3 regions of the Paenibacillus protaetiae genome follow, and region 1 is predicted to be linked to each of the others. Evidence: riboswitches for the same ligand, from Rfam matches in the RefSeq annotation. Region 1 holds a riboswitch; each other region holds the start of a gene.

Evidence for each region. Region 1 has a riboswitch for cyclic di-AMP ahead of ET464_RS14815 (resuscitation-promoting factor). Riboswitches for the same ligand answer to the same signal wherever they lie in the genome.
Region 2: it holds a riboswitch for cyclic di-AMP, as region 1 does, so the genes downstream of both, ET464_RS09845 (hypothetical protein) here and ET464_RS14815 (resuscitation-promoting factor) in region 1, are expected to answer to the same signal.
Region 3: it holds a riboswitch for cyclic di-AMP, as region 1 does, so the genes downstream of both, ET464_RS14215 (C40 family peptidase) here and ET464_RS14815 (resuscitation-promoting factor) in region 1, are expected to answer to the same signal.

Annotation. Positions count from the first base shown of each region.
Region 1 is NZ_CP035492.1:3,198,005-3,204,639, forward strand. Features, by position in the region: gene veg (biofilm formation stimulator Veg) at 1-5, opposite strand, end outside; gene yabG (sporulation peptidase YabG) at 152-1,054, opposite strand; gene rsmA (16S rRNA (adenine(1518)-N(6)/adenine(1519)-N(6))-dimethyltransferase RsmA) at 1,337-2,236, opposite strand; gene rnmV (ribonuclease M5) at 2,240-2,824, opposite strand; gene ET464_RS14815 (resuscitation-promoting factor) at 2,945-4,075, opposite strand; cyclic di-AMP (ydaO/yuaA leader) riboswitch at 4,299-4,505, opposite strand; gene ET464_RS14820 (TatD family hydrolase) at 4,689-5,456, opposite strand; gene ET464_RS14825 (HD domain-containing protein) at 5,519-6,635, opposite strand, start outside.
Region 2 is NZ_CP035492.1:2,140,400-2,147,034, forward strand. Features, by position in the region: gene kdpA (potassium-transporting ATPase subunit KdpA) at 1-1,334, opposite strand, end outside; gene kdpF (K(+)-transporting ATPase subunit F) at 1,367-1,444, opposite strand; cyclic di-AMP (ydaO/yuaA leader) riboswitch at 1,801-2,002, opposite strand; cyclic di-AMP (ydaO/yuaA leader) riboswitch at 2,120-2,357, opposite strand; cyclic di-AMP (ydaO/yuaA leader) riboswitch at 2,739-2,903, shown strand; gene ET464_RS09845 (hypothetical protein) at 2,909-3,517, shown strand; gene ET464_RS09850 (hypothetical protein) at 3,678-4,049, shown strand; gene ET464_RS09855 (DUF445 domain-containing protein) at 4,139-5,371, opposite strand; gene ET464_RS09860 (TetR/AcrR family transcriptional regulator) at 5,612-6,244, shown strand; gene kduD (2-dehydro-3-deoxy-D-gluconate 5-dehydrogenase KduD) at 6,464-6,635, opposite strand, start outside.
Region 3 is NZ_CP035492.1:3,075,871-3,082,505, forward strand. Features, by position in the region: gene ET464_RS14205 (M1 family metallopeptidase) at 1-1,352, shown strand, start outside; gene ET464_RS14210 (hypothetical protein) at 1,370-2,191, shown strand; cyclic di-AMP (ydaO/yuaA leader) riboswitch at 2,598-2,760, shown strand; gene ET464_RS14215 (C40 family peptidase) at 2,764-3,231, shown strand; gene ET464_RS14220 (GNAT family N-acetyltransferase) at 3,426-3,950, shown strand; gene ET464_RS14225 (hypothetical protein) at 4,008-4,301, opposite strand; gene motA (flagellar motor stator protein MotA) at 4,475-5,290, shown strand; gene motB (flagellar motor protein MotB) at 5,259-6,062, shown strand; gene ET464_RS14240 (hypothetical protein) at 6,062-6,265, shown strand; gene rluF (23S rRNA pseudouridine(2604) synthase RluF) at 6,274-6,635, opposite strand, start outside.

The DNA.
Region 1 (6,635 bases):
GCCATTGTCCACTACCACCTCTTTCCCTGTCCATTATAACCAAAAAGAGGGAGGTTGTCAAATAAGGCAAAATATTATATCAACGTTCCTATTTTTTTGTCAACGGTTTTTTCGCCCATTTTTTCAAAAAACATTAATATTACGAGAAACGTCAGCCTGCGCCCGTCTCCGTGGCTGTTGTGCCGCTAATAATTTGCGGCCGCGGCATGCCAATCCGGTATTTCCCCATCGTCTCGATGCCGCCTACGCCGTCGATACCGCTGATTGTGCCGTGAATGACATCCGACAGATTGATCGGGTCACGAATAGACGTATAACTTGCTTTAATCGCAATGTAGACCGGATCCAGCGCATGTATAAGAATGCGCGCCGGGGAGCTGGCGAAATTCGAGCCGCTTTGGAGCAGCGCTTCAAAATGCGACTGGCAGGCGCCTGCAATGACAATTAGGCCGTCGCGGTTTTTTTCATACTCTCTGGCTATGCGGACCGCATTGACGAAGTTTTGCGAATTTTTGTAGCTGCTCAAGCTGTACAAATCCGGACCGGTGCGGTTTTTCAGCACACCGTCATGCCCGGTAATGACCACGATGTCCGGCTGAAGCTCCGGCAGCATACGGTATAACAGGTCCGCCATTTGCGATTCGTGGGCATGAATGCCGTGGGCCGGCACCCGCATAGCGGTATACAGCTGCATGCTTTTGCGCAAGTAATTGTTATCCCCGTCCAAATGCAGCACTTTGCCGGGCACCTCGAAAAAAGCCTGGCTGGCAGCCGAAGCCGTCAAACGGTCAGCCGCACCGTTCGGAGCGTTTATGCTGTCACGCTCTTTTTGCTTGCGGATGCGGTTCATGCTGTCATTCATTTTAATACGGACTTGCTGTGCCGCTACGGTTGCTTCCGGGTTATTTACAACCGACAAATCGGCGACAGGCGCGTCGGCGAGTAGACGATAATCTGTACCTTTCAGTATGGCCATGTCCGAACGAAATTCTGCAACGCGGAATAAAACGTCGCCTCCGTATGATTTGCGGACAACCAGGTCTCCCAAATTCATAGGTTAATCACCTCTACGCCTATCGTATGGGCAATAAGAAGGATTGGTGCGCGCAACTTCATTTCCGTTTTTTGCAGGCAGCCTGCAGACGCGGAGGACGCAGTTACAGCGAGCTGGCGATATAAAAAACCCGGATTCCATGCCAACAAGGGCTGAAAACCGGGTTTTCCCGTGCCATGATGATGTTCCATAACGTCTCCAAGCAGGAGCGGTCCCCTTCGCCAAAAAGGGAACAGCCGCCTTAACCGGCGGCTTAATAAGTATACAGCTTGTTATAGGCCGTTAGGCCCAACCCTGCTCCAGCATAGCGCGGCTGATTCGCGCGAATTCCTCCATCGACAGCGTCTCGCCGCGCCGGGTCGGGTCGATGCCGCAGCCTTCCAGCAGCTTCAGCACCGCCTCGCGGCGCTCCTTGCCGGCGAATGCCGTCAAGTTGTTCGCCAGCGTCTTGCGCCGCTGAGCGAAGCTTGCGCCCACAACGCGGAAAAAATGTCCCTCGTCGGTGATGTCGACCGGCGGCTTGTCGCGCAGCGACAGCTTGATCACTGCCGAATCGACGTTTGGCTGCGGAATAAACACCGTGTGCGGCACGGTGCAGACGAGCTTCGGCTCGCAATAATATTGGACCGCGACGCTCAGGCTGCCGTATTCTTTGCCGCCCGGCTTCGCCGCCATCCGCTCGGCTACTTCTTTTTGGATCATGACGACAATATGCTCCAGCGGCAGCCGCTCTTCCAGCAGCTTCATCAGAATCGGCGTCGTGACGTAATAAGGCAGGTTGGCGACCACGCTCACCCCGGTCATGCCCTCGTATTTTTCCTGCAGCAGCTTGGCCAGATCCAGCTTCAGCACATCGCCGTGTACAACTTCTACATGCTTTTCTTCGGCCAGCACATCACGCAATATCGGAATGAGCCGGTTGTCAATTTCAATAGCCGTTACTTTGCCGGCAGCTTCGGCAAGCTGACCGGTCAGCGCGCCGATGCCCGGCCCGATTTCCAGAGCGCCTTTCGTTTTGTCCAGCTCCGCCGCTTCTACAATTTTATTTAAAATATTTTGATCGATCAGGAAGTTCTGTCCTAAACTTTTCTTGAACGAGAACCCGTATTTCGCGATAATTTCTTTCGTCCGCCTGGGCGTGCCGACATCGGCCGCTCCCATGCCTCCTCGAGCGTTACTCATCTTTTAATCCCCTTTCCTTGCAGCTCCGCCGGCAGGACCGCCTGCAGGTTCCACTTCCATAGCTTGATATGCTTTCAGAAATTCTTCTTTCGTAATATGAAAGCTGATGCACCGTTTATAAAACGTTTTGCCGTTCGCATAACCGATTCCTAACAGCTTGCCCATCTTCAGCCTCCGTTCAGCCGCATCGGGATGGACAATCAGGCCGGCATCAATCAAATCGTCCCATGTGATCTCGCCTTCGATTGCCCCGGCTGCTTCTGTGCGCACGTTGGCAAGCGCTTCGCGAATGGACTCCGGCGACGCGTTCTCGATGCCGATGTCGCCTTTGTATTCCGCTTTCTCCTGCGGCAAAAAGGCATGTTTGCATCCTTGAACATGCTGCGCAACGATTTTTCGGATGCGCTCCCCGGCATGGTCCGGGTCGGTAAATATAATAACGCCTCTGCGCTCCTGTGCCAGCTTGATCCGGCGCAATACGTCCGGGCCGACCGCAGAGCCGTTTGTTTCAATCGTATCGGCATCAACCGCCCGCTTAATGGCAGCTGTATCGTCCTTGCCCTCCACGACAATAATTTCTTTAATCAAACGATCCATCCTTTCCGTTCGGGCAATACAAAAAGAAGAGGCATAACCTCTTCTTAGCATGGCTTAATTAAATTATAATTACATGATGATTGCAACAAAAAGAGTACGCCAGCCGTCTCATTAACTAGCAGGCGGTTTATTCGGGCCAAGGACGTAGACCGTGTAGCCTTTTTTCCTGCCGAATTTTTTTGCGTAGGAAGAGCTGTTGAAATAAACGTCAATTTTGTTGCCGTTTACGGCGCTGCCGGTATCTTCCGCCCGGCGGAAACCGATGCCCTCGATATAAACCCACCAGCCAAGCGGTATAACATCCGGATCGACCGCAATGGTGCGCCCTTCCGTCACCTTGGTGCCCGAGGCGGTAATGCCAAACGAAGGGTGGCCTTCTTCTTTGCCGGTCGAAGCCGCGTCAGCGGTATAGGCCGTTAACGTTACATTTTTCAGCACCTTTTTCGGATTAAACGTAAGGCCGCCTTTTGTAACCGAAGCTGCTGCAAGTGTCGTCACTTTAGGCGCCGCTTTTTTGGTGCCGATAGCGACAAGCTGATTTACGGCATTTTTTTGAACAACCTGGTCGATTATTTTCTTCGACACAAGCTGCCCGTCTTCGTATTGCTTCTCTACCTGCTCCACAATAATGCCTTGCTGGCCGGTGCGAACAAGCTTCTCCTTCCCTTTTTCCAGGGTGGGATCTTCTTGCTTCACAATGTTGAACGGCAGCGACTTCTCCGTCTTGGTGATATGAGTATCCACCCGGACGATCGTAATTTGGGTATCTCCCGTCAACTGGGCTTCCAGAGCCGGTGTCACTTTGTCCGCATCCCGGACGTTAATATTTAAATCATCAATCGCACCCGCAACTGTTTTGTCCGTTGTGTACACCGTTGATAATTTGCCGTCAGCCTTTACCGTTACTTTCACCGCATGATTAATGACAATACGGTCTCCGTCCCTCAGCTTCGCATCAAGCGGAGCGGAAACTTCATCATGCGGACCAACCGTGATAGCTTGTTCATCCAGCAGCTTCTGCAGTACCCCCTGCTTCGTCTCCACAAGGGTTTCTTTGCCGTTCACAACCAGAGATACGTTCTTATCACTTGTTCCGTACAACAACATCAAAAACATGAAAGTCATAGCGATTGAGATTATTGCACTCAATAAAATTAAACGAAGGTGGTCATGCTTCCATCGCCATGCGAAAGACATGCTGGATGATCGTTGCCCATGGGTGTCCTTTACTTCTGCGCCCATTTCTTCGGTCCTCCTTCATAGCCCCGCCGCTAGTGTTACGCATGATTCTTAGCGCGACTATAAAATATTGGCGTGCATTGGCACGCGAATCCAGTAAATCGTTGTTACTTGCCTCTTGCCGGACGCCTTTATGTAAAAAACAAAAAATAAAAAGAAGCCTTCGACAGAGGATCTGTTTCGTGGCTTCCCATAAAGGGCTGCATAGGAAAAAGTAACACGAGTTGATCGCTCTCTATATACGCTTACGAGGTTAGCTGTCGGGTTTGGGCGAGAGAGCTGCCCGATTCACTGCCGGCCGCTCATGGCGACCTTGGCGAAATTCACCCCAAGAAGAATTCAAATGCTCTTAAGCAGCAGGCTGCCATACATGCCCGTCGCTTATTCGCCTGGTTCCCCCGCTCTCCATCCGGAGATTAAGCGTTACTGGAAATCCGATACAATCTTATAAAGCTCTGAAATGAATCATACCTTCATCCAGTGCTCATTGTAAAGATTAGATAAAAGTCGCTATAAGCGATTTATTTGAATATTTCAGGAAAATATGAGCGATTGATCTCACAAAAAACAGTTTTTTCGCTCTATTTCACACGATATCTCTATTTTTTAACGATTCTCATAATAGACCAAAACATTTTCTTCCATTTTCAGCTGTAATTCGGCTGATTTCCCCGACGGATTTGCCCGTAATTTCCGCCGCAGCCTCTGCGACCAGAGCCACGTAAGCGGACTCATTCCGCTTCCCTCGATAAGGATGAGGCGCCAAATATGGGCAGTCGGTTTCGATCAATAAACGGTCAAGCGGCACCTTCGCAAGCACCTCTTTTGGCACCCTCGCATTTTTAAAAGTGACCGGTCCGCCAAACGAAATATAGAAATTCATGTCCAAGCATAATTTGGCCGTTTCCCAGCTTCCGGAAAAGCAGTGCATAATGCCGCCGACTTCGGAGGCGTTCTCTTCCTTCAAAATTTTGACGATATCCTCATGGGCATCCCGGTTATGAATGATGATGGGTTTGCCTACTTTTTTGGCTAAGCGGATTTGTTCGCGGAACACATGATGCTGAACTTCTTTAGGCGAAGTGTCCCAGTGGTAATCAAGCCCGATTTCCCCGATTGCAACCACTTTCGGATGGCTCGCCAGCTGCTCGATCCACTCCAGGTCGCCGGGTTTCATATCAATGGAATCAACCGGATGCCACCCTACCGCCGCATAAATAAAATCATGCTGTTCCGCTAATGCGATAGTCGTCGGGATCGTCTCCCGGTTAAAGCCGATATTAACGATCAGCCCTACTCCCGCTTCACGCGCGCGGGCAATGACCTCATCGCGATCTCCGTCGAAATTGGGCGAATCCAAATGCGCATGTGTGTCGAATAACATGTTAGCCGACCCTCCTGTTTTTCTTCCTATATATGGTTAGTTTTCCTTAATAGTCGTAAAGCTTATAGCTTAAATAACTGGCGAATAGACCCCGTAAGCGATGATTTGGCCGCCAGCAGCGGTTCTTCCGGATAATACAGGCGATACTCGCCTTGGTGCAGCCCTGTGATCGAGCGGACAATGTCCGATTTTTGCGAAATTTCGCTTATTCTATCTTCGTTATCCAGCAGCAAAATCGGTGTTTTTTCTTCCTTTTCGCCTTTTTTCGCATCTGGCCGGTAAACATCATAAGGCTGGTCATATGGAAAATCAATTTCCATATGATACTCCGGCGAAAGGCCGATTTTAACCCATTGCTGTTCAATTTCATTCAGCAGCGTTTCGCTTGGGTTATCAATCGTAATATATTTGTACAATTTGCGATTCAAAAACCGGCTGCACAGGTCGGCCAGCAGCCCGTCCCGCTCCTCCGACCATTCGCTGAACGCGGTCTGCACCAGCGATTCGTCCAGCTTCAAATAATGAGGCACGTTGATCGTGCCGTCGAGAAGGCTTTTAAGCGGTGCCGGCATATAGGCAAACGAATAGTTTTCTTCATATAATTGTTTCGCCCGGCGGAAGATTTGCCGCAAAATAATTTCCGAGCTGCGGGTCACCGGATGGAAATAAATTTGCCAGTACATTTGGTACCGCGACATTAAATAATGCTCAACGGCATGCATGCCGCTTTCTTTTACTACAATTCTCCCTTTGTAGGGCCGCAATACGCGCAGTATCCGCTCCAGGTCAAACGTGCCGTAATGTACGCCGGTATAATAAGCGTCGCGCAGCAAGTAGTCCATCCGGTCCGCATCCATCTGGCTGGAAACGAGGCTGACGACGATCGGCTTCGGGTATTTCCTTCGAATGACTTGCGCCACTTGATCGGGAAAATCATCTCCTGCCTCTCGCAGCACCCGGTTTACTTCCGTATCCCCCAATATAATGTTGCAGGTCCACTGCTCATGATGGGTTTCAAATACCTGCTCCAGCGAATGGGAAAATGGTCCGTGTCCGATATCATGCAGCAGCGCAGCGCAAAGCGAAACCAGCTTTTCCTCTTGGGGCCAGTCGGAATAACCGTGCCGTTCGAACTGGGAAATAATTTTGCGGGTCATTTCATATACGCCAAGAGAATGG
Region 2 (6,635 bases), 1.1 Mb from region 1:
ATCGCCGAACTGCCGGCGTCTATCGCCATGGCTAGCGCCGTCGGCACCAGAATAATAAACGGATGCGCTAGTATCGCGACGGCGATCAGCTTCATTTCCTTTGGCTCGATTTTGCGCCCGAGAAATTCCGGCGTGCGCCCGACCATGAGGCCGCAAATAAATACGGCCAGTATGGCGTACATCAGCATGTTGACCAGGCCAACCCCTTTGCCGCCAAACACGACGTTCAGCATCATTTCGGCCATCGGCACCATGCCGCCAAGCGGCGTCAGCGTATCGTGCATATTATCGACCGATCCGGTCGTCGCCGCCGTCGTCACAGCCGTAAACAAAGCGGACTGCGCAATGCCGAACCGCGTCTCCTTGCCTTCCATGCTACCTTGGGAGGCATCTGCGCCAAGCGAATGAATAAGCGGTGTTCCGGCTTTTTCCGAAGCATAGGCAGTTGCCAAGAACACTAAGAACAAGCACATCATCGCCGAGAAAATGACCCAGCCCTGCTTTTTGTTTTTGGCGAACAAGCCAAACGTATAAGGAAGAGCAGCCGGCAGCGCCCACATCGACACAATCTCGATGACATTCGTCAGCGGATTCGGGTTCTCGAACGGATGGGCGGAGTTCGCTCCCATAAAACCGCCGCCGTTTGTGCCTAGATGCTTGATCGATTCCAGCGAAGCGACCGGACCGATCGCGATATGCTGCACGGCGCCTTCCAGCGTCGTCACCGATAACGTCGGGTCAAGCGTCTGCGGCACTTGCAGCGCCACAAGCACAAGCGTAATGACGAACGCAAACGGCAGGAAAATGCGGGTGTGCGCTTTGACAAAATCCTCGAAAAAGTTGCCGATCGTTTGTCCTTTGCTCGTAAGGCCGCGCACGAAAGCGATCGCTACCGAAAAGCCGGTTGCGGCGGACGTAAACATCATCATCATGATGACCGCCATCTGCGAGAAATAGGTAAGCCCCGTTTCGCCGCTGTAATGCTGCAGGTTCGTATTCGTAATAAAGCTGATGACCGTATTAAACGCCAGCGACTGCTCCATATTGCCGATTCCGTTCGGATTAAACGGAAGCCCGGTCTGCACCCGCAGGATGATATAGCTGACCGCGACAAGCACCACGTTCGTGAGCAGGAAACTAAGCGTGTAGGTTTTCCAGGTCATGCCGTTCCTTTTTTTCAGCCCGATCCATTTATAGAGCAGCCTCTCTACAGGTCCGAATATCCGGTCCGTCCAGTTCGGCTCGTTCGAGAACACATGGTACACATAGGTGCCAAGCGGTTTAACGAGCAGGATCACAACCGCCACAACAACCGCCATCTGCAAAATTTCCATTCCATAACCCCCTAAGGAATAACTGCGCCCGATCAGAATTTATCCGGATGGAGCAGCGCGTACACCAAATACAAAAATACAAATACCGTAACAACCGCTGCCAGAATCACGTTTCATCCCCGCTTTCCTGATCGTCTATCGTCTTGCCGCACCAGACTGCAAACAAAACGTACAGCCCAAAGCATAAGGCCAGCGTCAAAACCATACATAAGTCCGTCATGTTCAACCTCCAAATAAACCTGCGTAATGGCACAATAAACCGCGGTCCATTGCGCTGAATGGTAAATCCGTTCCAATAAAATGTGCTTATAAGCCCCATTTTCCTGAAAAAAGGCAACAAAAAAGAAGCCTTAGGAGCAGAGAAGCAGCTCCCTCGGCTTCGGCTTTACGGCAGCGCAAGCGAAGCTTCGCCTATGCGGCAAAAGCTTGGCTGCGCCGCTATATCAAGCAGCAGCACGATATCGAGTGTCTCTCCCGGACACGCTTACGAGGTTAGCTGTCGGATTCGGGCGCGGAAGTCGCCCTACGCGCTGCTTCATTGAAGCCGCGCGACTCACCCCATGGGCGGATTGGCTGCGCCGGCTCTTGAATAGCCAGCCGGCAGCCTGTTCCCGCCCGTTTGGTTCCCCCGCTTTTGCCATTCCGGCAAAATTCAGCGACTGGGTACTGCGAATAGCACCCATATGGTTTTAAACCGTCATGCACAATAGCATAGCGCCATGCCGGCGCAAAAAAGCCGCAGAGGCACAGTGACCTCTGCGGCCAAAATAAGCCACAGCTCATCATCCCTCTCTCGAACAACGCTTACGAGGTTAGCTGTCGGATTCGGGCGGTGAGAGTCGCCCTACTTCAAGCATGCTCCATGGTGCCTGCTTGAAGATTCACCCCTTGCCGCGCGCCAAACCGACTCTCACATCGGATTGCCTGCACAGCGGACCGCAGCAGGGCAAATTGCGGCTTGCCCCGTCATGCGGATGGTTCCCCCGTTTTCCGTTTGCGACGGAAACTCAGCGATTGGAAATCATTTGAACTTGCATGAACTGAATCTTACTCCCGGCACAAGCTGCTGTAAAGAGAATAGAGAGGCGATTTAGGCAGAAATTGGTGAGGTTTGAGTATATGTAAACCGCTTTCTTTTTTAAAAATCTTTAAAATGCTCAAAATATCTCGCGGATACTTCATTTCCCGAAAATTGCACATAGATTCTTTTCGTTGCCGCAGCCCATTTTCCCCTATAACAGTCATAGCTGCGGGCAAAAACGAGTATTTATAAAAGATAAAGGAAAATGCTGCGGCCATTCAGGGAAAAAGGACAAAATCGTGTAAAGGATATGCCGCATCGGCCAGCGAAATATTTACAAAGCGGGTTTTCAGGTTTACTATAAACCTCATACCCAGTTACGGTACATTTTTGCGCTGAATTTTTTGGAGACAAAAAAGCGGGGGACCCAATCGGCATGCGGAAATGAAGTATGCCATCCGGGGTGAATCGTTGGCCGCGCGCCATCGTAGGGCTTCTCTCTAGCCCGAATCCGACAGCTAACCTCGTAAGCGAACGAAGGAGAGAATGCTCTATGTTTCAATCTGCGGAAATGTTAACAGACCGCCTCGCCAATCATTTGGCGATCGAAGTCCCTCACGCGTCCGAAATCCAAATCAAGCGGATCGAACTGTTCGTCATCCCGGCCATCAGTATTGATGCGCCCGGATACCGCGTCTGTATGCGGATCACTGCCGCTTTGGGTTACGGATGGAGCGAAACGTTTATCGAAAAGAAAGAAAAGCCATCCGATTGGGTGCATTGGAGCAGCTGCCTCGTCCACTATATTAACACGGGGAACGATTATAACCGTGAAGACAACACGCTCGACAGCCGCCTCCGGCATATGTTTGTTACTGCAGTAGATCAGATCAGCAGCCACCGGCTGCAGACAGCTGCTGCAGATAGCGCCGAAAGCGTAGAGAGGGCGGTCGGCGCCGGGAGCACAGCCAGCTTGGCGGAAGAGCAGCTAGAGCAGGGGCAAAATACCGGACAGGCGGCAGAGATAAGCTCCGCAGCCGCTGCGGAACGTGAAGCGGATGCGGAGAACCAGGCGGCTGCAGCCGTTGAAAGCGGAAGCGAGCCTTTTACGGAAGATGTGACGCTTTTAGCGCGCTCGGAATGCTATATTTCGCTGTTTTAGATGCGGGGCATCTGCTGCCCGGCAATCAATCGCTGTTTCATTGGCTTCATGCCTCTTAAACAGCGATTTTTGCATGCTCCGGCACATAACTTTGGCATCCGGCGGGAAAAATGGATTCAGCATGACTATGCCGGATTCGAGGGAATGGAGGACATTCAAAGTGGCGGAAAAAAACATCCTCGCTTTTTTTAAAAGCCCCGAGCAAGCGGAACTTGCCCATGCCGAGCTTAAAAAACTGAAGCTGGTGGACAGCTCGATCGACCGGATCGACGGTTATTCCGGCGGAATCGACCGGATTGAAAATCCGTTAACCGGCGATTTTCCAGGCTTGGCGAATATTACGCTGGGCAATCAATACCCGCAAATCGACGCAGCCGTGCTGGAAGCTTCCGATGTGAGCGCAAGCGGGCTCAGCTCTTCTTCTCCGCTGGGCGATACGACAGGCCGGGATATTGTGCTGACCGCCGTTATAGAAGAGGAAGATTTCGAGCAGGCGGTGCGAGTCGTAGAAGATTACGGGGCGCTGATTTAATGCCTCCCGGCAGCCGCGCTGCAAAACCAAACAAGCCTCCTTTTGCCCTTACGGGTGTAGGAGGCTTGTTTGGTTTTGCAGTTAACCCGTTAAATAAACGACAATACGATCCCGACCAAAAATCCGCAAATCGCTCCGTTCACCCGGATCCACTGCAGATCGCCGCCGATTTTTTCCTCCAGCATATTCACCAGCGACTGATCGTCCAGCTTGTCGAGGTTTTCACGGACAAGCAGCCCAAGCCTGTAGTGGTTAACTTCAATCTGATGCGCGGCAAATTCAAGAATATGATGCTCCCAGCGGACGACTGCCTCGTGATGCGCCTTCGCAAGCTCTACGGCATAACGCAAGCCCTGCACAACAATACGCCCGCCATTGGACCGCTGCTCGTCCAGCTTGGCCAGCAGCATCGCTTTGCCATCCGCTGCCCGTTCCTCCAAAAAACGCAGCATTGCCGGGCTTTCCGCTTTGCTGCGCAGCCATTCCTGCAGACGCACGATCAGTTCATCGTTACCGGCGAGCTTTTGCAGTTCACCGCGGACCGATGCCAGCAGCTTCGTACGCATCGCACTTCCTTCACGGCTTAAATCGCGTATCGTGGAGAGCAGGATGCCTTGCAGCATGGAGCCCAGCTTCTCTTCGCTCATAAAACCGATAAAAGCCTGCAGGGCAAAACCCATGAAACCGCCGACGCGCAGCTCGTCCAGCTTTTGCATCGCCAGCTTGCCCATCATATCTTCCGTTTCGCGCTTTAACGCCCAAGCCTTCAGCCGGCCCAGCGCATGATCAAGAGCTTTTTCATCCCAGCCTTCGTCGGCTGCGGACTGCACCAGCTTCGCTGCCAAAGGCTGCAGCTCCATGCGCCCGGCGTAATGGGCGGCCGCCTGCTGCAGCCAGACAGCGGCTTTATCCTCGGGTATACGGCGGACCGCCTGCTCCGCAGCTTCAATGACAGCAAGCCGAACGGAACGTTGTTTCGCGAAACGGACCGCCCCGGAACCAAGCCAGTCGGTCAGGCGAAGCTTTTTCAGCTTTTCGGTAATGCTTTTTTTGTTCAGCAGCTCGTTTTCCATTGCCGATATAAGCGAATTGACGATTTTGTTCCGGTTTTTAAGCAGCAGCGACGTATGCGGAATCGGGATGCCCATCGGATGCCGGAACAGCGCCGTTACCGCAAACCAGTCTGCCAGTCCGCCGACAAGGCCGGCCTCAAAGCCGGTATGGAGCATATTCACCCACCAGCTGTCCGTCAGCCACCTTGTTGCGAGAAAACCGGCAGCCATCACGATGAGCGAAATTATCGCAATTTTTTTTGATTTCAATGGTTTTCCTCCAAGCGATGCATTCGATTTCGGTTGATATGCCATAATTATACCAAAATTTTCAGCTGTAATTCGTAAATAACCGAAATCGGCAGCTTTTCCATGATAGGGGGCCAGCATTCCGGTGCAGAAGGCGGCTTCATTCCGTTATAATGGAAAAAAACGCTGCAAGCCGGGCGAGGGGCTAAACCGACGTCCGGTTCACTCGTAAATGAAACAAATGAGGTGGAAACAACAGTTATGGCATTAATCGGAGTGAGGGAAAAGAAAAAAAATGCGCGGTACAAAAGCATCGTGCTGCAAGCCGAGCGGCTATTTCTCGAAAACGGGCTGGACCATGTCCAGATGCAGGATATCGCTGATGCCGAAAGAATCGGCATTGCCACCCTGTTCCGCTATTTTCCGAAAAAAGACAAGCTGATTGTAGCGGTAGCCGTTGCCAATCTGGAGCGGCATATCGGCAAATACAAGGAGCTTGCCGGCGCAAGCAAACCCGCCTATGAGCGGCTGGAGAACGTACTGGATTATTTGACGCGGGAAGACCATCTGCAAAGCGGGGTAAAATTCCGCGAAGCTTTCGAAAGCTACGCTTCTTTCGCCAAAAATCCGCTGACGGATATCCAGGATTACATCGAAACCCAAAAAGAAATTACGGGCATCTTCATGGAGATTGTGGAAGCCGGAATAACCGACGGCTCGATCCGGGCGGACATTCCGGTCAAAGAAACGGTCATTACGATCATTAATGCCTACGGCACCTTCTGCAACAACATCGCCCTCAAGTCGCCGATTTCCTATTTGGAAGAAGATATCGCAACCCCCAACCAACAGCGCATTTTGAAACAAATGCTGTTATCCTATATCCGGCCCTAATCCAGATGTCGATTTTGACCGGTCCGTATAGCCGCTGCCGCTGCTTTTCTTAAACAAAGGATGACGAATTTCCAATTTCCGCAAGGCACGTGCAACATAAGGGTTCCAGCCTATGCAATGCAAAAAAAACACCTGCGTTTTGCACGCAGGTGTTTTACACATATTCTCGCAGACGTTTCACGAATGCCTCTGCTCGAAAGTTTCACTAAGCCAAATCATCTAACGGTTCATCCAGCCGCCGTCCACGCATAATACGTGGCCGCTCATGTAGTCGGATGCCGAAGAGGCAAGGAATACTGCCGCGCCCGCAAGGTCTTGGCCGGTTCCCCAGCGTCCCGCTGGGATACGGTCCAAAATTTGCTGGCTGCGGACCGGATCGTCACGCAGCGCT
Region 3 (6,635 bases), 120 kb from region 1:
TCATGGCCGGTCAATGGTTCCCTAAGGTGGCCGTTTATGAGACAGCCGGCACTCGGGGCCGGACAAGCGAAGGCTGGAACGTCCACCAGTACCACGGCAATTCGGAGTTTTACAGCGATTTCGGCATTTACAGCGTACGGATCGGCGTTCCGGAAAATTACAAAGTAGCGGCAACCGGCTTCCAGACCAAAACTTCCGAGACAGCTAACGGACGGAAGTATTACCAGTATTACGCCGACGATGTTCATGATTTCGGATGGTCGGCTTCGCCCGACTTCGTATATGCCGAAGACTCCTTATCCACTCCGAACATTCCCGGCGTCAAAATCAAGCTTTATTTGGACCCGTCGCAAGCGGGCCTCCAGGACCGGTACATGCATGCCGCTAAGTCGGCGCTGACGAAATATGCGCAGTGGTACGGGGAATATCCGTATACGACGCTGTCGGTTGTCGTGCCGCCGGCCGGAGCCGGAGGCGCGGGGGGCATGGAGTACCCGACGCTCGTGACTGGGCTCGCAGCGGATCAAACAAATCCCGGCTATGAGCTGGAACGCACTGTCGTCCATGAGATCGGTCATCAATATTGGTACGGCATGGTCGCGTCCAACGAGTTTGAAGAAGCGTGGCTCGACGAAGGTTTTACGTCCTATGCCGAAGACAAAGTAATGGAGAGCGAATACGGCGTTATCCCGAATACGCCGCTGGAAGCCAGCTATATGACTTCTCCGGCTTCGCTTACGCAGCCTTCCTGGGATTATAAAGGCAGCGATCAATATGCGGAGAACGTCTACATGCGCGGCAAGCTGGTGCTGCGCGGCATCGAACAGCAGGTTGGCGATAAAACGATGCAAAAAATTATGCGCACTTATTTTCAAAAATTTAAGTTCAAGCATCCTTCTACCGGCGATTTCGAACGGGTTGTCGAACAGGTGACCAAGCAGAACTGGGGCAATTATTTCAGCCATTATGTACAAGGCAGCCAAATGGCCGACTACGCCATCGCATCCGTCTCGACACGGCCGATAGCGCAAAACGGCAAAACAATGTATGAGTCGTCCGTCCTGATTAAAAACAACGGCGGCATCGGCGGGCAGATCCCGGTGATCCTCCAGTTTGCCGACGGCACGGTCATGCCGAAGGTGTGGACCGGCGAAGAATCGCATATTCAATACGATGTAGTCCAAAGCGCTCCGCTCGTCTGGGCTGCCCTCGATCCGCAAAATACGAACGTGCTGGACAACAAGCATATCAACAATTTTATGCTGGCCGATGTCTCGGATAAAACCCGCACCCGATGGGATCTCGGGACTGCCAAGGTGATTGAAGGCATCATCCATCTATTAGGCTGGTAAGGGAGGCGGCAGACCAAATGAAAACCTACTTGAAGCAAGGCTGGCGGCTGGCTGTCAAACATATGTATATCATCGTTTTTCTGTTCATCTATCAGCTGATTTGGGGGTTTTTCCTGTACCGGTACCTGGATTCCGCCATATCCCCGCTGCTGCAGCGCTGGCCGGCGGAATCGCCCTCCCATTCGGCAGTTCAGCTATTCCTGTCAGAAGCGCAATTCCGGCTGCTGAAGACCGATCTGGCTACCCCTTATTTATGGACGCTTGGCGGCCTGCTCGCCGCCCGGATGCTCATGACGCCCGTGCTGAACGCCGGGCTTTTCCACTCGATTCATTATGCGAAAGACGACAATAGCGGCACCCGCTTCTTCCAGGGCATAAAGAAATCGTGGAAAAAAATCGTGCTCCTGTATGTCATTCAAGCCGCGCTTGCCATTGCGCCCGCCTTCTGGCTGCTGCCGCGGGGGTTCAAGCTGCTTTGGACCAGCAGCTCCATACAGGAGCTGCTTAGCCAGGCTTTGCCTTGGGCAGCGGCATGGCTCTTATGGGGCTTTGCGCTTCACCTCATTTCGCTTGCCATGCAGTTCGGCGCCGTATCCGGCGCCGGCCCGTTCAAAGCGCTGGGCCAAGCATTAACCCGGCTCATTCCATACCTGGCTGTAACGATAGCGATGTGGGGCATCTCCGCTGTCTGCGGGCTTCTGTTGACCGGCGTATCGCTCATTTGGGCAGGGCTTATCGCACTTATTCTTCATCAAAGTTATTCCTTCATCCGGACGCTGCTCAAAGTATGGACGGTTGCTTCTCAATATGAATGCCTGCAAGCGAAGGAAGCGTCATAACGCCGCTCGCAAACTCAAAAGCTTGCAATCTGAGAAATTTTTAATCCTATTCTCATAAAAGCCGCTCTTTCGGCAGAAAGAGCGGCTTTTTTCGCGTGCCTGCTTTAAACCCGGCTTGTCCCGCCCGCATACCTCCTCTTTGATTTACATAGAACATAGAATCAGCCGGAAGAATGCTAGCTTGAAATAACCGTAAGCCTTGATAATATAGGCAATTTGTCCCTTTTCCCGCATAACGGACAAACATTCGACACCGGCCAGCACAAGTTCTATTTGAGGATGGCGATAGAGGCAAAATGAGGACAAAAACGATGTTTTTCAGCCAAAAGACTACATGAGAATTATTAAAAATCAGCAAAAAAAGGAGGAGATGCTGGAAAATAAACGAATATTTATCCCTAAGATTTTCTAAAACTAGCCTAATTTCCGTTTTTGGAAAACGGGGGAACCACCTTGGGTGAATTGATTTCGACGCTATGTGCTTCCATTGTCATATGCGTCTTGGGAATCATAGGGGACCTTCAAACCGAACCCCACAGCTAACCTCGTCGGCATCGGAAGGAGTTTCATCATTGAAGAAGGTAACTGCAGTATTAGTTGGACTCGTGCTTTTGCTATCATTCCAGGTCGGCACGATGTTCGCAAGCTCCAAAATGGACGGCATTGTTGCGAATGTCGTCGGCACTCCGTACCTGTATGGCGGTACAACAGTGAAAGGCTTCGATTGCTCCGGTTTTACCAACTATGTGTTTGACCAAATGGGCATTGACCTTCCACGCACCTCTGCATCGCAAGCAGAAGCAGGTACAAAGGTTGCGCAAAGCGATCTTCGTCCTGGCGATCTCGTGTTCTTCAACACGAATGGCCGCAGCATTTCCCATGTTGGCATCTATGTAGGCAACGGCCAGTTTGCACACGCCTCCAGCAGTAAAGGTGTAATGATCAGCAAGCTGAGCGAGTCCTACTACCAAACGCGCTACGTAACTGCTCGCCGTGTCATGAGTGACGACGTATTCGCGAAATATGCTGACAATAACTAAGGTCAAGCCGGGTACCTGAATGCGGTTCAGTATCCCGCTTGCCGGCAAAAAGCCGCAATGGTGCTTGTTCCTCAAGCCTCCATTGCGGCTTTTGCTTTAACCGGCTGCTCGCCATTACTTATCTCGTTTATAGAGCTGCCTAGAAGCGCAAACTTCATATACGAGTTAGACCAGATAACAAGGAGAAAACCCCTATGCCGCATATCAAATCCCAAAGCCAGCCCTGCGAGCCGCAGCTGACTGTTGTCCCGATGGACGCAGCCCACGCCCGGCACGTTTGCAGCTGGCGGTATGAATCCCCCTATAACCTGTACGGCTGGCCGGCGTGGGAGCAAATGGAGCGCGATGAGTTTGAATTCGGCAGCGCAGCCATTCGCGAGTCACAATATGTGTCGATTGTTACCGATAAACAGGAACTGGCCGGCTTCGGACAGCTCTTTCCGATGGCCGGCGTAACCCGGCTAGGCATGGGGCTTCGCCCGGACTTCTGCGGCCAAGGGCTTGGCGCACAGCTGGCGCTGCTCCTAGCGCATGAAGCGTTGAAGCGAAAGCCGGATCACGAAGTTGATCTGGAGGTGCTGACCTGGAACGAACGCGCAATACGCGCTTACACGAAAGCCGGCTTCCTCATAACCGATACCTATTTCCGGCCGACACCGGAAGGCGAAGCGGAATTTCACTGCATGGTGTTCCAGCCGCAGCACTGCCGGCCCGAATAACCACAACGCGCCGGATATCCGGCGCGCCGCTTTTCAGTCCCGGCCCGTTCCGCTCGGTCAGATGAGCCGGACAACATGGGATACATTGTCGCCTTGCGTCACTTCAATGACATGCCGTTTCGGATGGTACGTCACAATTCCATCGCCTACCGCAATCGACGTTTCTTCGCCCAAGCCAAAAAACACATCATCGGCGAGCGCTTCCATCACTTCGCTTTTCTCCGCATCAGCAAGCGCCTCCCATTCGCCCTTCTCCATCTCAAAAAACGTATAGCTGCGGTTTATTCCGCTGACCGCATCGGTCAAGTCTTTTAAAATATCCGCGTATTCTCTTGCATGTCTTACTCCCATGTGCATTCCGCCTTTATTCCAAATTTCAAAGCTTCTATTACCATTGTAACGCATTTGCCGGATTTTAACGCTCTCTAGTGCATTTCCTCTCCCGCTCTAATCTCTCGGCCCTCCGATGACGATAATAAAAGAAGTAGAGTTTTGTCGAAATCATGTGCCAAACGGGGTGTATTATGGAAAAATCAACAATTATCGGTGTAGTGCTGGGGGTTTCAGCGCTGTTAGGCGGCATGGTGCTCAAGGGGGCTGGTTTAGGTAATTTATACAATCCTGCTGCTTTTGTCATTATTATTGTAGGAACAGCCGCTTCGCTTTTTGTCGCCTTTCCGATGTCAGAGATCAGCAAATTTCCGAAGCTGCTGAAAATCGCGTTTTCCAACCAAAAGCTGATGCCGCGCGAGCAGCTTATTCAAAATTTTATGGAATGGGCGTCCATTACCCGCCGCGAAGGCCTTCTGGCGCTGGAAGCCAAATTAGATGACATTGACGATGCTTTTCTGAAAAACGGCATGCGGATGATTATTGACGGCAACGACCAGGATTTTGTCCGGGATGTACTGCTCGAAGATATTTCCGCAACGGAAAACCGCCACAAAGCCGGGTCGCTCATGTTCTCGCAGGCCGGCATGTATGCGCCGACGCTTGGCGTGCTGGGGGCTGTCGTTGGTCTCATCGCCGCACTAGGGGATATGAGCAGCATGGAACATTTATCCCATGCGATCGCCGCCGCCTTCATCGCGACATTGCTTGGCATATTTACCGGTTACGTGTTGTGGCATCCGATTGCCAATAAGCTGAAACGAATCTCGAAAAAAGAAATCGAGCTCCGCCTCATGATGGTAGAAGGCTTATTGTCCATCCAATCCGGCGTCTCCACCATTGCGATCAGCCAGAAGCTTACCGTCTATTTGACGCCTACCGAACGCGATCAGATGCGCGAAAAGGAGGATGCAGCCTTTGAGCAAAAAGCGCAGACACGAGGAGCATGATGACGATCATCCAAACGAGTCGTGGCTTCTTCCTTATTCGGACTTAATGACGCTGTTGCTGGCTTTGTTTATAGTACTATACTCGATGAGTTCCGTTGACGTGAAAAAATTCGAGGAAATGAGCCAAGCCTTTAAAATTACATTCAATAACGGCAACGGGCTGCTGCAGAACCCTTCTGTTGTTAAAGCCGGCGAGGATCCGGAGAAGAAAAAACAGGATGCCGATGACCAAGATAAAAAAAACCAGCAATCGCTGGCCAAGCAAGAGCAAGAAGATTTGGAGAAGCTGAAGAAGCAAGTGGATGAATATATTAAGTCGCACGGGCTGACCTCCGATTTGGCGACAAAGCTGAATCAATCGCAGCTGATGATTACCATTAGCGACAAGGCGCTGTTTGCATCCGGCAGCGCGGAGGTGAAGCCGGAGTCGCGCTCGCTGGCGAACGCCATCTCCACAATGCTGCAGAACTATACCGACTATGAAATCGTCGTGTCCGGCCATACGGACAACCAGCCGATTTCGACGCAAGCCTTTAAATCGAACTGGGATTTGAGCTCTTCGCGCGCCATCCGGTTTATGGATATATTGCTGCAAAATCCGAAGCTGAAGCCGGAGCGCTTCAGCGCTATTGGATACGGCGAATACCGGCCGGTAGATACCAATGATACTGAAGCCGGACGTGCCAAAAACCGCCGCGTCGAAGTGTCGATCCTGCGGAAATATGTCGACCCGGACAAAACGGAAGACCTGTCCGCCAACCCGGCAAAATAATGCGCAAAACCTATGAACAAAAGCAAGCGCCGCCCCGAAGGGCGGCGCTTGTATGCGTGATGGCGGCGAAAGCGCCTGAGCGCAGGCGCAGCTTGTGTCCGGCTGCGCCTCGCAGCCAAAATCCCGCTGGCGGCAACAAAATGGCGGCTTATCGTCGCCTGGCTGTAACCGCAGCGGGACTGTTATACCGGCAAAATGAATAACCGGGCCGTTACGCGTTCGGATGGTAGTCAAGCGTTTGAAACAACGTTTGTTTCTCCTGCTCCGTTAAATCGCGCCACTTGCCATATGGCAATTCCCCAAGATGAATATTCATCACACGAATGCGGCGCAGCTTACGAACATGGTAGCCAAACGCCTCGCACATCCGGCGGATTTGCCGGTTCCGGCCTTCGGTCAAAATAATCCGAAAGGTGCGGTCCGCAACTTTCGTCACCGTACAAGGCAGCGTCATACTGCCCAATATTCGCACTCCTTCGGACATTCCTTTCAGAAACACCGGAGTGACCGGACGATCCACCGTCACCACATATTCTTTCTCATGGCGGCCTTCCGACCGCAATATCGGATTCA